Regions from separate parts of the Methylobacterium sp. Leaf94 genome, predicted to be linked through region 1. Evidence: predicted binding sites of a transcription regulator. Region 1 holds the regulator's gene; each other region holds the start of a gene.
What was found. Region 1 encodes PhoB, which activates phosphate uptake and scavenging genes when phosphate is short. Its sites were predicted from a motif close to TGTCATNNANCTGTCAT; they were not measured.
Positions count from the first base shown of each region.

Region 2: ASG63_RS00430 (UDP-2,3-diacylglucosamine diphosphatase) is a predicted target of PhoB. The motif match lies at 1,088-1,104, and genes of this name have one in related genera.
Region 3: ASG63_RS03265 (Orn/Lys/Arg decarboxylase N-terminal domain-containing protein) is a predicted target of PhoB. The motif match lies at 1,273-1,289, and genes of this name have one in related genera.

Region 1 covers NZ_LMRM01000008.1:100,326-103,570, forward strand. The annotation lists gene pstB (phosphate ABC transporter ATP-binding protein PstB) at 1-494, shown strand, start outside; gene phoU (phosphate signaling complex protein PhoU) at 581-1,306, shown strand; gene phoB (phosphate regulon transcriptional regulator PhoB) at 1,337-2,041, shown strand; gene ASG63_RS06575 (matrixin family metalloprotease) at 2,095-3,123, opposite strand; gene ASG63_RS06580 (SDR family NAD(P)-dependent oxidoreductase) at 3,216-3,245, opposite strand, start outside.
Region 2 covers NZ_LMRM01000001.1:92,902-96,146, reverse strand. The annotation lists gene ASG63_RS00435 (aminotransferase class V-fold PLP-dependent enzyme) at 1-566, opposite strand, end outside; gene ASG63_RS00430 (UDP-2,3-diacylglucosamine diphosphatase) at 1,153-1,974, shown strand; gene ASG63_RS00425 (glycosyltransferase family 4 protein) at 1,971-3,041, shown strand; gene ASG63_RS00420 (ribonuclease HII) at 3,107-3,245, shown strand, end outside.
Region 3 covers NZ_LMRM01000003.1:105,336-108,580, forward strand. The annotation lists gene ASG63_RS03260 (NupC/NupG family nucleoside CNT transporter) at 1-783, opposite strand, end outside; gene ASG63_RS03265 (Orn/Lys/Arg decarboxylase N-terminal domain-containing protein) at 1,337-3,245, shown strand, end outside.

The DNA of each region.
Region 1 (3,245 bases):
GCATGGTGTTCCAGAAGCCGACCCCGTTCCCGATGTCGATCTACGACAACGTCGCCTTCGGCCTGCGCCTCTACGAGAAGCTGCCCAAGGCCGACCTCGACATGCGCGTCGAGGAATCCCTGCGCAAGGCCGCCCTCTGGGACGAGGTGAAGGACAAGCTCAAGCAATCCGGCATGGGCCTCTCGGGCGGCCAGCAGCAGCGCCTCTGCATCGCCCGCACGGTGGCCCAGCGCCCCGAGGTGATCCTGTTCGACGAGCCGACCTCGGCCCTCGACCCGATCTCGACGGGCCGCATCGAGGAGCTGATCGAGCAGCTGCGTTCGGAATTCACCATCGTCATCGTCACGCACAACATGCAGCAGGCGGCGCGCATCTCGCAGTTCACCGCCTTCATGTATCTCGGCGAACTGGTGGAGTTCGGGCCCACCACGCGCATCTTCATGAATCCGGAAAAGCGCCAGACGCAGGACTACATCACCGGCCGCTTCGGCTGATCCTCCGCCGGCCGGTCTCGGCCCGCGTCCCCCATCACCGCCAGGGCGGGCCCCGGACAGACGGGCCCGATCGAGGAGCGAACCCCATGCCCGACCACATCGTCAAATCCTATGATACGGACCTCGAGGACCTGCGCCGCTCGATCTCCGAGATGGGCGGCATCGCCGAGAAGATGATGACCGAGGCCGGCGAGGCCCTGGTGCGCCGGGACGCGCCCCTGGCCCAGGCGGTGATCGCCGCCGACGCCCGCCTCGACACCCTCCAGCGCGAGATCGAGGAGCGGGCGATCCTGCTCATCGCCCGGCGCCAGCCCCTGGCCATCGACCTGCGCGAGACCGTGACGGCGATCCGCGTGTCGAACGATCTCGAACGCATCGGCGACCTTGCCAAGAACGTCGCCAAGCGCGTCGTGGCGATCGCCGACCAGATCCAGCCGCAGAAGATCGTCATCGGCGTCCAGCACATGAGCGACCTGGTGCAGGAGCAGCTCAAGGACGTCCTCGACGCCTATGCCAGCCGCGACACCAAGGCGGCCCTCGACGTCTGGGAGCGCGACGACGCCATCGATGCCCTCTACAATTCCCTGTTCCGCGAGCTCCTGACCTACATGATGGAGGACCCGCGCAACATCTCGTTCTGCACGCATCTCCTGTTCGTGGCCAAGAACATCGAGCGCATTGGCGACCACACCACCAACATCGCCGAGACGATCCACTACCTCGTCACCGGCGAGAACCTCCTGGCCGAGCGCGAGCGCCCGAAGAACGACGCGTCCAACTACGCCACCGTGGACATGCCCGGCGCGGCCTGACCCCCGTGCCGGTCTGATCGAAAGCGCACGATGAGTACGCGTATCCTGATCGTCGAGGACGAGGAGGCCCTGACCCTCCTCCTCCGCTACAACCTCGAGGCCGAGGGGTTCATCGTCGACTCGGCCGCCCGCGGCGACGAGGCGGACCTGCGCCTGCAGGAGCAGGTGCCTGACCTCGTCCTGCTCGACTGGATGCTGCCGGCCCTGTCGGGGATCGAGCTCTGCCGCCGCATCCGCGCCCGGCGCGAGACCGAGCGGCTGCCGGTCATCATGCTCACGGCGCGGGGCGAGGAGGGCGACCGCATCCGGGGCCTCGGAACGGGCGCCGACGACTACATCGTGAAGCCGTTCTCGGTGCCGGAGCTCCTCGCCCGGGTCCGCGCCCTGCTGCGCCGGGCCAAGCCGGCCCACGTCGCCAACCTGCTGGTGGCCGGCGACATCGAGCTCGACCGGGTCAGCCACCGCATTCGCCGGGAAGGCCGCGAGATCCATCTCGGGCCGACCGAGTTCAAGCTCCTCGAATTCCTGATGCAGAGCCCCGGCCGGGTGTTCTCGCGCGAGCAGCTCCTCGACGGCGTCTGGGGCCACGACGTCTACATCGACGAGCGCACGGTCGACGTCCATGTCGGGCGCCTGCGCAAGGCCCTGAACCGCCCGCGCCAGAGCGACCCGATCCGCACGGTCCGCGGCTCGGGCTACTCCTTCGACGAGATGTTCGAGGCCGAGGCCGAGTAGCCGATCCCGAGGCGCGTCGGCCCAGCCGTCAGGCGGACAGCCGGGCCCGCCGCCTAGGCGAAGATCATCGCATCGGTGGGCAGGTGGACGGTGAAGGCCTTGCCCTCGTCGACCCAGCCCGGACCGGCGGCGCCGTGGTTGATGCCGTTGGCTTCCTCGGCACTGCCGGCGAAGTGATGCTGGCCGGTCTGGGTGTTGTAGAAGCGCTCCAGGGTCAGGCCGCCGGGGGCGCCCGCATCCGCGTAGGCCTCGAAGGCCACGCCCTCGTACGTGTAGGTCGGCGCCGTCTTGAGGACCTGGTCCCGCTCGGCGACGCTCGTCGTGAAGAAGTGGGCGTTCGAGGCCGTGTCGAAGAACCGGAACACGTCCACCGTGTCGGCGCCCTGGGCCGGGGCCGCCCACGGGGTGCCCTCGTAGGTGAACCACGGCAGCGTCTTTTCGATCTGCGCCTTCTCGGCCGTACTCGTGGTGTAGAAGTGATCCCCCGTATGGGTGTCGTAGAACCGATAGACCGCCGTGACGGCGGTGCCGGCGACCGGGCTCGTCTGTGCCGCCGCGGCCACCACCGGGGCGGGCGGCGCACCGTACAGGGCCTGGATCCCGGCGATGTCGCCGGCCGACAGGGTCGTGATGCCCCTGTCGAGGATGGTGTTCATCACCTCGGGCTTGGCGTCGTAATGGTCGAGGCCGAGCGCGTGGCCGATCTCGTGCAGCGCCACCAGGGAGAAATCGACGTTCTGGGTGCCGAAGACGCGGGCGCCGGAGGCGTGCCAGCCCTCGCCGCTGTCGAAGGTCACCTCCGCGGACTGCATGCGCTGGCCGCTGTAGGAATAGGTGGCGTAGCCCAGGGTCTTGCCGAGCCCGTCGATCCCCCCGAGGGTGAAGTCGATCTGGGCGTTGGCCGTCGCGGCCACCTGCTGGAAGGCGATGTCGGCGGCGGCGGCCCAGGTGGCGAAGGCGGCCTGGAGGAGGCTCACGAAGCCGGTGGGGATCGTGCCGTCGACGGCCCAGGTGACGGTGCCGCCGCCCGTGCCTGCCGCGCCCGTTCCCCAGCGTGGACCTTCCAGCGCATAATCCCCCATCGACCGCCCTCCCGTGCGTTCGGGCCAGGGTCGGCGGCAGAGCTTGCGAAATCCTTACCGGACCGGCCGCCACGCGTCGGGGCGGCGCGTCCTCACACGATGCTGCGCACCACGCCGCCATC
Region 2 (3,245 bases), on a different contig from region 1:
TCGTCCATCTTGAATGGGAGCGAGCCGATCGAGGAGACGCCGTCGACGAACAGCAGGGCCGGGTGGCCGGCGGCGTCGATCGCCTTGCGCACGGCACCGACATCGCTGGTGACGCCGGTGGCGGTCTCGTTATGGACGACCATGACGGCCTTGATCTCGTGGTTCTTGTCGGCGCGCAGGGCCTCGCCGATCCGCTCCGGGTTCGCACCCGTGCCCCACTCCTCGTCCTGGACGATGACTTCCAGGCCGAGGCGCTGGGCCATGTCGATCCAGAGGTGGCTGAACTGGCCGAAGCGGGCGGCCAGGACCTTGTCGCCGCGCGACAGGGTGTTGGACAGGGCGGATTCCCAGATGCCGGTGCCGGAGGCCGGGAACAGGAAGATGGTGCCCTCGGTCGAACCGTAGACGGCCTTCGTGTCCTGGAAGAGCGGCTTGGTCAGCGTGGGGAAGTCCACCGAACGGTGATCCTCGGACTGCACCATCATCGCGCGCATCACGCGATCCGGGATGTTCGTCGGGCCCGGGACGAACAGGTGGTTCCGGCCGGGACGTCGCGTTGCCGCCATGATGTTTTCTCCGTTTCTCACGTTAGTGACCACACGCGCCCTGGCGTGCGGCGACAATGATGCGCCGAGGGTTGAAGCGGATCGCACGGGGCGTCCCGGGACGATCCCGAGTGCTCGTAGCGGCCGCTGGTTAGATGAATCGCGGGACGAACTCGTACGTGCGCGACCTGTGGACGGATACAGGACCCAGGTCCGCCCGCGTCGAAGAAAGCCCTTCGACGCCCGTCGCCGCGCGCGCCACCGAACACCACAAGCCTCTTCTCCATGGGCCGGGTCGCGCGACACGCGCTGACCGCTGGGCCGTTTCAGCGTCGTCGTCCCCGGGGACGGCACCCTTAGTTCGCCTCGATGGGCTCCGGTCATGCGTTCTCGAACGCCGCCCGGTGGGGCACCTTGAGCGGGACTATGCCCGGCTTCCCGCCGAAAGGAAAACCCGAAATACTTGGTCTCAAATCAAAATTTTTTTTGTGGAAGAAGAGCTTACGTCGCGGCGCCGAAGGCGGCCGGTCTGGCGAGGCCGACGTCATCAAACTGATACGGGAATCCGGTTTGGCTCCAGGGATCGGAGGCTGTCCCGGAGGCGAACGTGGGCGAAGACACCGAGACGACCCGCGTCCGGACCCTGTTCCTGTCCGACATGCATTTGGGGACCAAGGGTTGCCAAGCCGATCTGCTGCTCGAATTCCTGCGTGATTACGATGCGGACGAGATCTACCTCGTCGGCGACATCGTGGATGGCTGGCAACTCAAGTCCGGCTGGTACTGGCCGCAGAGCCACAACGACGTCGTGCAGAAGCTCATGCGCAAGGTTCGCAAGGGCTCGACGCTGGTCTACGTCCCGGGCAACCACGACGAGTTCCTGCGCGATTATATCGGCATGACCTTCGGTGGCATCGAAATCGCCGATCAGCGGGTGCATGAGGCCGCCGACGGCAAGCGCTACCTCGTCATCCACGGCGACCAATTCGACATGGTGGTCCGCCATGCCCGGTGGCTCGCGTTCCTGGGCGACGGCGCCTACACCTTCGCCCTCTTCGTGAACACCTACGTCAACACCGTGCGCCGCCGCCTCGGCCTCGCCTACTGGTCGCTCTCCGCCTGGGCCAAGCTGAAGGTCAAGAACGCCGTCAACTTCATCGGCAAGTTCGAGGAATTGCTCAGCGCCGAGGCCAAGCGCGTCGGGGCCGACGGGGTGATCTGCGGCCACATCCACCACGCGGCCAACCGGCAGATCAACGGTCTCACCTACCTGAACACCGGCGACTGGGTGGAATCCTGCACCGCCATCGTCGAGCACTACGACGGCACCATGGAGGTGTTGCACTATCCGAGCCTGCTGAGGGCCCGCGCCGGGCGGACCGATCTCGTCGACCGCACGCGGCCCGACGGAGCCCGGGCGGTCGCGTGAGGCTCCTCATCGCGACCGATGCTTGGCATCCGCAAGTCAACGGCGTGGTCCGCTCCCTGGAGAACATGGCCGCGGCGGGGGCTGCCTACGGCTTCGACCCGGTGTTCCTGACCCACCAGGACTTCGCCTCCCTGCCCCTGCCGGGCTATCCCGAGATTCGGGTCGCCTACGCTACCAAGCGGCACGTGGCGCGCCTCTGGGACGATCTGCAGCCCACCCACGTCCACATCTCCACGGAAGGGACCGTGGGCTATGCCACGCGGCGATACTGCCTCGCCCATGGCCGCCCGTTCACCACGAGCTATCACACCCGCTTCCCGGAATACCTCTCCGCCCGGGCCCCCGTGCCCGAAACCTGGAGCTATGCCTGGCTGCGCCGGTTCCATGGCGCGGCCAACGGCACCATGGTCTCGACCCCCTCCCTGGAGCGCGACCTCCACGCGCGCGGCTTCACCAACCTGATGCGCTGGACGCGCGGCGTCGACACCGAGCTGTTCCGGCCTCGCCCGCCGGATGCGCCGGACCTTGCCGGGCTGCCGCGGCCGATCTTCCTCACGGTGGGACGGCTCGCGGTGGAGAAGAACCTCGAGGCGTTCCTGCGCCTCGATCTGCCCGGAACGAAGGTCGTCGTCGGCGACGGCCCGGATCGGGCGCGCCTCGCGGGGATTGCGCCGGCGGCCCGCTTTCTCGGCATCCGCACCGGCGCCGCCCTCGCCGCCCTCTACGCCGCTGCCGACGTCTTCGTGTTTCCGAGCCTGACCGACACCTTCGGAATCGTGCTTCTCGAAGCCCTCGCCTGTGGCGTCCCGGTGGCCGCCTATCCCGTCACCGGGCCCCTCGACGTCATCGGCCGGACCGGTGCCGGCGTCCTCGATCACGACTTGCGTGCGGCCACCCTGGCCGCCTTGGCAATTCCGCGGGAGCGTTGCCGCAGCGAAGCCCTGCGGTACACCTGGGCCGAGAGCGCGCGGCAGTTCTACGACAACATCGCTCAAGCCCATGGCAGCACGTCCGTCCGGGTACAGGCCGCGGGCACGCCATCGCGGGGCATCGTCGAACTCGGCTGACGCGTGGACCCGTCTGACCGCGCACGCTAGGGGAAGGGATCAGCCCCCTGCCCGGACCCTGCCCGATGCCGCCCTTCGACCCGCGCCTGGCGGAGACCTACCCGGCCGTGATCGGCTGCGACGAGGTTGGGCGGGGAGCCCTCTGCGGCCCGGTGATCGTCGCGGCGGTGTGGTTCGCGCCGGCTGCATTCCCGCCCGAGCTTC
Region 3 (3,245 bases), on a different contig from region 1:
CGCCACGGCGAGCCCCTTCTGGGTGCCGTCGGCCGCCGCCTCGATCACGTTCACCGCCCGCGTCTCCGCGAAGGTGACCCGCGTGGAGGTGACCCGGCTCGGCTCCGTCGTCGGCACCAGGATCTTGGCGTAGAGAAGCCCGCCCGGCACCGCCATGGCGCTGGCCGCCAGGAGGTACTCCATCGGCACGCCCAGGGCCGCGTAGCCGGCCAGAATCGTGCCCGCCGTGGAGGCGGCCCCGCTCGACATCACCGCGAACAGCTCGGCCGAGGTCAGCGCCCCCAGGAACGGGCGCAGCGCGATGGCGATCTCGCTCTGGCCGAGGGCGATGGTGATCACCGCCGAGAAGGTCTCGATCCGCGAGGTGCCGATCACCCGCTGCAGCGCCGCGCCGATGCCGCGCGCGGCCGCCTGCATCACCCCGAAATGGTAGAGCACCGAGATCAGCGCCGAGACGTAGAGGATCTGCGGCAGGATGCGCAGGGCCAGGATGAAGCCGCTGCCGCCGAACAATTCGAACATCCGCGGCTCGACGAGGCCGCCGAACAGGAACGCGGTGCCCCGGTCGCCGTAGTTCAGCACGGTCTGGACGAAGCCCGCCGCCGCCGCGAGGCCCGTCCGGCCCGCCGGGATGAACAGCACCAGGGCCCCCACCGCCACCTGCAGCGCCAGGGCCGAGAGGACCACGCGGGGCGAGATCGCCCGCCGGTTGGTGGAGAACAGCACGGCCACGGCCAGCAGCAGGGCGAGGCTCATCCCTGCGTGAAAAAGCTTCTCGACCATGCCGCCCCGCTGTTCTGCCTTGCGCGGAGCAAGCCCGATGCCGGGGCGTTTGTCGCGGGTGAAATGGCGCTGTCTCCCGGCGCCGGCGGGGAAGGATTGCCGGAGACAGGGCCGCCCGCGTGGTTCCGCGCCTCCACTCCCTCCGCCGCGCCCGGCCGGTCCTCTCCGGGCGCTCGCGCCTGCCGCGGGACGAGATCGCCGGGTGAAACGCCGCCGAGACCAAGCGCCCGCTCGTCACCCTGTCGATCCGCACCGCGCCGGTCTCGCCGCCGACCCGGATCACCGGCGTATTCGGCCCGACCATCGAGGGGCTGTTCATCGGCGAAATCGAGAACGGCTTGCTCCGCGCCCTCGCGATCTGCGGCCTCGCGGCGCCGGCGATCCACGGCGTGATCCGCCGGCTCGGGCTCGTCAAACGGCGCGGCGGATCGTAAGCCGGCTCCCTGTCGCGCCGCGCGGCGCCTGAAAACACCGCGACTGCCGCAAGATCGTCATCGAACCGTCACGTCCCGTCGCGAACGGTGCGCCAAACGCCCCTGGGAGCCTTTTCCGCATGGACTTCTTTCGCCGCTTCACTGTCCTGATGTGTGCGCCGAACTTCGACCCGGACGATCTTGAGGGCGTGCGCGTCCAGCAGATCATCGGCTCCGTGGAGAAGCTCGGCTTCGAGGTGGTGCGGGCCCGCCGCGTCGAGGATGCGGCCATCGCGGTCCAGACCGATTCAGCCATCGGCTGCATGGTGGTGGACTGGGGCAAGCGCGGCCTCGACGGCAAGGCGGCGGCCCTCATCAACCTGATGCGAAAGCGCGGGCTGGAGATGCCCATCGTCATCATGGTCCGCCGCAAGCGCCTGGAGGACATCCCCGTCGAGGTGCTGGACTTCATCGACGGCTACATCTTCCTGGCGGAAGAAACCCCGGACTACATCGCCCGCGGCCTGGTGAGCCGCGTGAAGCAGTATGCCGAGACCCTGAAGACGCCGTTCTTCGGCGCGCTGGTGGATTACGCCGAGCAGGGCAACCAGCTCTGGACCTGCCCGGGCCACAACGGCGGCATCTTCTACAACCGCTCGCCGATCGGGCGGATTTTCGTCGAGCATCTCGGCGAGGCGGTGTTCCGCGACGACCTCGACAACTCGGTGCTCGATCTCGGCGATCTCCTCGTCCACGAGGGCCCGGCCCTGAAGGCGCAGAAGGAGGCGGCCGTCATCTTCGGGGCGGAGAAGACCTACTTCGTCCTCAACGGCACCTCGGCCTCCAACAAGATCGTGCTCTCGGCCCTGGTCGCCGAGGGCGACCTCGTGCTGTTCGACCGCAACAATCACAAGGCCGCGCATCACGGCGCGCTGTTCCTCGGCGGTGCGATCCCGGTCTTCCTGGAGACCGACCGCAACGCCTACGGCCTGATCGGCCCGATGTACCACGAGGCCCTGGACGAGACGCGCATCCGCGAGAAGATCCGCACCAACCCGCTGATCACCGACACGGAGGCCTGGCGGCGCGAGCGGCCGTTCCGCGTCGCGGTGGTCGAGCAGTGCACCTATGACGGCACGATCTACAACGCACAGATGATCCTCGATAAGATCGGGCATCTCTGCGACTACATCCTCTTCGACGAGGCCTGGGCGGGCTTCATGAAGTTCCACCCGCTCTTCGCCGGCCGCTTCGCGATGGGCTTGAAGGGCCTCGACGAGACCTCGCCGGGCATCATCGCCACGCAATCGACCCACAAGCAATTGGCGAGCTTCTCGCAGGCCTCGCAGATCCACACCAAGGACAGCCATATCCGCGGCCAGACCCGGCGCATCGAGCACCGGCGCTTCAACGAGACCTTCCTGGTCCACGCCTCGACCTCGCCGTTCTACCCCCTGTTCGCCTCCCTCGACGTCGGCGCGCAGATGATGAAGGGGCGCTCCGGCGTCGTCCTGTGGGACGACACGATCCGCCTCGGCATCGAGTGGCGCAAGAAGGTCCGCGCCATCCGCCGCGAGTTCGAGGAGAAGGAGGGCGATCCGCTCAAGCGCTGGTTCTTCGATCCCTTCGTGCCGGACACGGTCGAGGGACCGGACGGCAAGGTGCCGTGGGAAAGCCTGTCGACGGACGAACTCGCCGGCAACGTGAAGTACTGGGAACTGGCGCCCGGCGCCGACTGGCACGGCTTCACCCATGTGGCGCCCGACTACGCCATGACCGACCCCAACAAGCTCACCGTGCTGACCCCGGGTTTCAACCGGCACACCGGGGAATATGCCGCGCACGGGGTGCCGGCGCCGATCGTGGCGCAGTACCTGCGGGAAAACCGCATCGTGCCGGAGAAGAACGACCTCAACTCGCTGCTCTTCCTGCTGACGCCGGGCGTCGAATCCTCGAAGGCCGGCACGCTGATCTCGGGGCTGGTCGCCTTCAAGCGCCTGCACGACGACAACGTGCCGTTGGAGGAGGCGATGCCCGAATTCGTCCGGC